Regions from separate parts of the Ruminiclostridium josui JCM 17888 genome, predicted to be linked through region 1. Evidence: predicted binding sites of a transcription regulator. Region 1 holds the regulator's gene; each other region holds the start of a gene.
What was found. Region 1 encodes Rex, which represses fermentation and respiration genes when NADH is low (regulators of the CRP and FNR family bind a similar motif). Its sites were predicted from a motif close to ATTGTTAANNNNTTAACAAT; they were not measured.

Region 2: K412_RS0113020 ((2Fe-2S) ferredoxin domain-containing protein) is a predicted target of Rex. The motif match lies at 1,324-1,343, and genes of this name have one in related genera.
Region 3: K412_RS0109500 (phosphoenolpyruvate carboxykinase (GTP)) is a predicted target of Rex. The motif match lies at 1,071-1,090, and genes of this name have one in related genera.

The regions. Positions count from the first base shown of each region.
Region 1 is NZ_JAGE01000001.1:1,285,442-1,287,718, reverse strand. It holds gene csaB (polysaccharide pyruvyl transferase CsaB) at 1-232, opposite strand, end outside; gene K412_RS0106010 (redox-sensing transcriptional repressor Rex) at 467-1,105, shown strand; gene K412_RS0106005 (prephenate dehydrogenase) at 1,156-2,256, opposite strand; gene aroF (3-deoxy-7-phosphoheptulonate synthase) at 2,246-2,277, opposite strand, start outside.
Region 2 is NZ_JAGE01000001.1:2,891,538-2,893,814, reverse strand. It holds gene K412_RS0113025 ([Fe-Fe] hydrogenase large subunit C-terminal domain-containing protein) at 1-959, opposite strand, end outside; gene K412_RS0113020 ((2Fe-2S) ferredoxin domain-containing protein) at 1,046-1,306, opposite strand; gene K412_RS0113015 (hypothetical protein) at 1,438-1,623, opposite strand; gene K412_RS20785 ([FeFe] hydrogenase, group A) at 1,736-2,277, opposite strand, start outside.
Region 3 is NZ_JAGE01000001.1:2,029,490-2,031,766, reverse strand. It holds gene K412_RS0109500 (phosphoenolpyruvate carboxykinase (GTP)) at 1-974, opposite strand, end outside; gene K412_RS0109495 (PRK06851 family protein) at 1,448-2,277, shown strand, end outside.

The DNA.
Region 1 (2,277 bases):
CAAAGTTGTTATTTTTAACAAATTGTATTGCGTTGCGTATATCTGCAATAATATTTGAGGACTTTATTACTTTTACATTTATCCCCATTTCACGGGCTTCATCTGCAAAGGCTCCCGGTCTGAGGCTAAGAAGAGTAACATCTATATTAGAAGTAAGTTCCTTTACAAGTGACAGAACGTGCACTTTAGCTCCTCCAACATCCCCTCCACCGATTAAGTGCAAAACTTTCATTAAAATTTCTCCTTTAAAATCTTTTGTAAATGACACAAGTACTATTTTATCACAATTAGCAGTGGTACACTAACCTATTTTATACATTAAACAAGTATATAAATAAGTATAAAACCCCATTAACATGTTAATATAAATAAGAGGAAATGTTGTTATAGAGGCAGACTGATATTGACAATAAAATAACGAAGATGATATAATACCAACACTAATAATTATGAGGTGAAGATTTTAATGGCTTCAAAGAAAATTTCCATGGCTGTAATAAAAAGACTTCCCCGTTATCATAGATACTTGAATTACTTACTTGAACTTGGTATTAAGAGAGTGTCTTCTAAAGAGCTAAGTAGCCGTATGGGAATAACTGCTTCTCAGATAAGACAAGACTTAAATTGTTTTGGCGGTTTTGGACAGCAGGGATATGGATACAATGTAGAGTCTTTATATAATGAAATAGGTAATATACTAGGTATTAACAAAACCTTTTATTGTATTATAATTGGTGCAGGAAATATGGGACAGGCATTATCCAATTATGAGAATTTTATGAAAAGAGGATTCAAAGTAATTGGAATTTTTGATGTCAATCCTGAAGTAATAGGTAAAAAACTCAAAAATCTTGAGGTTATGAGTCTTGATTTGCTTGAGGAGTTTATACTACATAACCCCGTTGATATTGCCATGCTTTGTGTTCCATACAAAGAGACAGCTACTGTTGCTGACAGAGTTGCCAGATTGGGAGTAAAGGGATTATGGAATTTCTCACCTATGGATTTAAAAATTCCATATGATGTAATAGTGGAAAACGTACATCTGAGTGACAGCCTTATGGTTCTTGGATATAAATTAAATGACAAGTTTGAAAGAGAATAATAATAAGCCGACATTTGATTATATGTCGGCTTTTGTGTGTCGAAAATAAGCTAGTCTTTTCTGAATACCATGTATGAAGAAGCTTCTAGAATTTCAAAGGCTTTATCTGTGTTTTCCTGATCAGATAGGGTAATTTTAAGGCATCCCTGTTCATACTCTCGGCTGTTGGATACATTTATATTTTTAATGTTTATTCCGTTATTGCCCAGTAGAGTTGCTATTTTTCCTATAATTCCGGGCTCATCGGTAACATCTACGATAAGCTCAAATTGCTTTGGAAGCAGACCGGTAGCAGTATTGGAAAAACCGTCTCTAAAGGCTTTCGCATTATCAAAAAAGCTATATATTTCTTTATTTTTGCCCAATTTGATATTGTCTATCATACCGTCAACTATAAGTTTAAAATCCTCTAAAAGCTTTACAACTACAGGCCCGTTACTTATAACAACGTCTTCCCACATAGAAGGATTTGAAGATGCAATTCTGGTAATATCCTTGAATCCTCCTGCTGCAAGGAGCTTTATAAGGCCTTGACTGTTTTCGTTATTTTTTGCAAGGGACACCAGTGCGGAAGCTATGATATGAGGGACATGGCTTATGCATCCTGTGACTGTATCGTGTTCAGGGGAGGAAACCACAATAGGTATGGCGCCTATTTTCCTTAACAATTCTTGTAAAGTATTTATTGCATCGTCATTAGAGCCCTTTGTGGGGGTCAAAACATAATAAGCATTTTCAAACATATGAGCTAGTGAATTTGTATAGCCTGATTTTTCTGTTCCGGCCATAGGGTGTCCTCCTACAAATAGGGGAGGGTTTGCAAGGCCATCAATGTAATTGTGCAATTCTCCTTTGGTACTGGCTACATCTGTCAATATACTACCTTTTTTTATTTTATGTGATAATTCATTTACATATTTAATGGTTTTGCTGACTGGAGTACAAATGAAAATGATATCGGAATTCCATATCTCATCACAGCAATTATTAAAGCCCTTGTTTAAAACCCCTTCTTTTTCAGCAAATATAAGAGACTCGGTACAATTATCAACTGCATATATTTTTATGTCTCTAAACTCATGCCTGAAGGCCTTGGCTAATGAACCGCCAATAAGACCCAGGCCGATAATCGATATACTTTTAACATCCATAGTTGAACTCTCTCTCTAAGA
Region 2 (2,277 bases), 1.6 Mb from region 1:
GTCCTTTTTGCATAGTTTAAAAGTCTCTCTCTTGCAGTGAGAAATCCTCCAGGTACATGTTTCATGCATGGCCCCCCCAAGCAGCCTCCTTTGCAGCTGCTCATTTCAATGAAATAATTTTCAATATCACCTTCTACTATGGATTGGAGAACATCCATGCATCGTTCAACACCATCTACACTAATAGATCTGTAATTTTTCTTGTATTTTCTGTCAATAGTTTTTAAGATACCGCCAGGTATGGGATATATTCTCGCTGATGTATCAAAGCCTTTTATACCGTCAATAATTTCATCTGACTCATACAGGCCTTCTTCCTCAAACCACTTATCCAAATCATCAAAAGTTAGTACAGCATCAATTTGACTGTCATTTTGAAGGTCATTATATTCTTCTTTCTTTGAAATACAAGGTCCTATAAATACAACTCTTATTCTTTGTCCATATGTTTCCCTGAGCATTTTAGCATGAGCTATCATGGGAGAAACTACCGGAGCAAGCTGATCCAAGAGCTGAGGATAATATTTTTCTATTAATAATATTATTGATGAGCAGCAGCTGGTTATGATGTTTTTCATCTGCTTCTGCTTCAAAAGACTTTCATACTGCCTTGATACCTGATAAGCACCATTGGCTGTTCCTTCTATATGTGTAAATCCGAGCTTTTTCAGGGCATAATAAATCCACTTTTCATCATGGTCAAATGCAGAAATAAATGAAGGTGCAAGACTCACATAAACTTTTTCACGTTTCTGTATAAACTTTTTAACTTTTTCAACATCACTGTTAACACTTTTTGCATTCTGAGGACATGCCGTAAGGCAAATTCCACAAAGCATACACTCGTCATGTATGATTTCAGCCTGTTCGTTTTTAAATGCAATAGCGTTTACAGGGCAGCTTCGTATACATTTATAACAGTTTTTACAGTTCGCTTCTTTAAATTGAATTATGCTCATAAAGTCGCCTCCATAGCCCTGACGGCTCTTATGCAGTTAGTAGTATATTTATGTCTGTAGTCCTATGTAATTTGAGATAATTTGCACTATGCCTTCTTGCCTTCAATTGTGTTAAATACTTTCTCATTAAAGAAACTTTCAGCATTTATTGCGCCTACATCACTATAAAAAGTATCGCCTATTTTAACGCAAACACCTGTTGTGCAATGTCCCATGCAAAAGGATGCTTTTAACTCAACTTTACTTTCAAGATTGTTTTCCTTAATCATTCTTTGAAAGCAGTTAATTATCTGATAAGATCCCTTGAGATGGCAGGAACTACCAACGCAAACATATATATCAAGCATATATTCCACCGCCTATGTTTGTTAAACAAATAACAATATAATTTTAAATTATATAATTTTTTATGTCAAATCCATTTAGCTACTAAAAATCTAATTATATGTATGAAGGTCTTTATTCTTAAGCCTATAGCCTATTTACGTCCTGAAAATGCGGGTACCATACCTAAAACCATAGGGTTTAATTCACAGTATGATTTATTGCAGCTATTACAGCAGTACTCCATATCGGTTTTTGCTTCATCAACCATCATTAACTGCATGCAAATGCTAATGTTATTACCTGCTACGTCACACAACATTTTATTTTCCTTATTCATTATAATATCCTCCTTTTGCCTTATAGGCTAACAATTAATTTTTTTAAAACAGATGAGGCCAAAGACTTTTAATCTTTTAGCCACATCTGTAAAAATATAATTTTAATGTTTCTTAGTCTCTGTGAAGAATATGTCTGTTACTGTTTAGAATGCCATTATACAAAGCATCTATAGTAGGATTGTCATCAGAACGTTTGATGGGTAAAGACTTATCTACCTTGTATATACCTTTTGCTCTTAATTTTCTTACATTTTCATTCTGTGGAATCGGCTGTCCCGCACCGCCTATACAACCTCCAGGACAAGCCATTACTTCAATAAAATCGAATTTTTCTTCACCTTTTTTAATTTTTCTAATAAGTTTTTCAGCATTTTTAAGACCGTGAACTACTCCAATTCTTACTATTCTTCCGTCAATTTCAGCTGTTGCTTCCTTAACACCTTCCATACCTCTCACTCCTGAATATGAAATACTTTTCAGGGTTGAAGCGTTTCTTTCCTTATAATAGTAACGAAGTACTGCCTCGGATACACCTCCGCTGACACCGAATATTACACCTGCTCCACTGGTAAATCCGAAAGGCATGTCAACGGCTTCGTCTTCAAGTTCATTAAACACAATACCGTTTTCCTGTATCATAATTGCTAACTCCT
Region 3 (2,277 bases), 740 kb from region 1:
ATGCTGTGCATAGCATTTGGATTTGAATCCAATGATGTACCAGGAGCAACACCGAAGAATCCTGCTTCAGGATTGATAGCATACAATCTTCCGTCTTTTCCGAACTTCATCCAAGCTATATCATCACCGATTGTTTCAACTTTCCATCCTGGAATTGTAGGAACAAGCATAGCAAGGTTAGTCTTACCACAAGCACTTGGGAAAGCACCGCAGATATATTTAACATTGCCTTTAGGATCAGTAAGCTTGAGGATAAGCATATGTTCAGCCAACCAGCCTTCTTCACGAGCTATAACTGATGCTATACGGAGAGCGAAACACTTCTTACCAAGCAAAGCATTTCCGCCGTATCCTGAACCATATGACCAGATAGTTTTTTCTTCTGGGAAGTGGCTGATGTATTTCTTTTCGATTGGAGCGCAAGGCCATTTTGTATCTTTTTCGCCTTCAGCTAAAGGAGCTCCTACTGAGTGCAAGCATGGTACAAATTCTCCATCACCGAGAGTTTCCAATACTTTTGTTCCAATACGAGTCATAATTCTCATGTTAACAACAACGTATGGGCTATCAGTAATTTCAACACCGATTTTTGATATTGGTGAACCTATAGGTCCCATTGAGAAAGGAATTACATACATTGTTCTTCCCTTCATGCAACCTTTGTAAAGGTCTTTCATAGTAGCTTTTAATTCATTTGGATCAATCCAGTTGTTAGTAGGTCCTGCTTCCTCTTTTGTCTTTGAAGCGATATATGTTCTGTTCTCAACACGAGCAACGTCAGAAGGATCACTGTTGAAAGAGTAACAACCAGGACGTTTTTCAGGATTTAAAGGTTTAGCCAATCCGGAATCAACCATCTCTTTTAAAAGACGATCGTTTTCTTCCTGAGAACCATCACACCAGTATATCTGATCTGGCTGACACATGTCGGCAATTTCTTTAACCCAAGCTTCTAATTTCTTGTTTGTAGTCATTGTAATTCTCCCTTCAATTTATAAAAATATACTGCTATCAATGAGTAGTATTTGTGATTAACACGCTACTATTCAGTATTTCAAGTAAGCAATTTATTTGATAATTTTTTCACTAACCATCTTAACATACAGTTGTATAAATTTCAACACATGTTTTTGTCACATTTTTATTTTTAAAAGAAAATATGCAATTTTAAAGTTTTAATATTTCATGTGTGTATTTTTATACATGAATATACTTATATTTTTAACAAGCTCATTATTAGAAAATTAAAGGTATACATTTATTTTTATAATGTTTTTAATTTAGTGCAATATAATTTCTTACTTTTAAAAAAGAAGTATTTTAATCATATATATTGCATGACACACCTGGCCAAAGTGGTTATTTTTAGTTAAATGCTTTAGCAATATTACTAGTATTTGCATATTCTAGAATATAATACCTAAGTTGTTGAAAGGTGGAATGTTTTTTGTGTGCAAAAATTATTAACTATTATGCCTGCGCAAACTCATCGAAGGGATTTGTAAATTACTTAGACGACAATATTAATTTTCTCGACAGACTTTTTATTCTTAAAGGAGGTCCTGCTACTGGAAAATCTACCCTTATGAAAAGGCTCGGCAAGGAGTGGTACAACAGAGGTTTTGACGTAGAGTACATTCATTCCCCTTGTGATAATAGCTCCGTAGATGGTATTATTCTTCCCTCCTTGGGAATAGGCGTTGTTGACGGAACATATCCTCACGTGGTAGAGCCCAGGGCTCCTGGAGCAATTGAAGAGTACATAAACCTTGGAACTGCATGGGACAGTAAAAAATTAATCCCTCATAAAGACGAAATTCTTAAAATTAATAAGCAAATTGCTATGTGCTATGAAAGTGCTTATAATTTCTTTGCCCAGGCCTTGAGAGTTCATGATGAGTGGGAAAAGATATATATTTCAAATATTGACTTTAACAAAATGAATGAACTTACTCAAGAGACTATCAATACTATAATCGGTAATAATTCTAAAGACAAGCAGGCAGGTGTCAAGAACCGCTTCTTTGGAGGTGCTACACCTAAAGGGTCTGTGGATTTTGTTATGGACCTTACTTCTGATATGTCAAGCAGGTATTTTATTAAGGGGCGACCTGGCTCGGGCAAATCTACCATGCTGAAAAAAATAGCCCAATCTGCCAAGGACAGAGGATTTGATGTGGAGATATATCACTGCGGTTTTGATCCCGCCAGTCTTGATATGGTTATTATCAGAGAATTGTCAGTAGCTGTATTTGACAGTACCTCTCCTCATGAGTA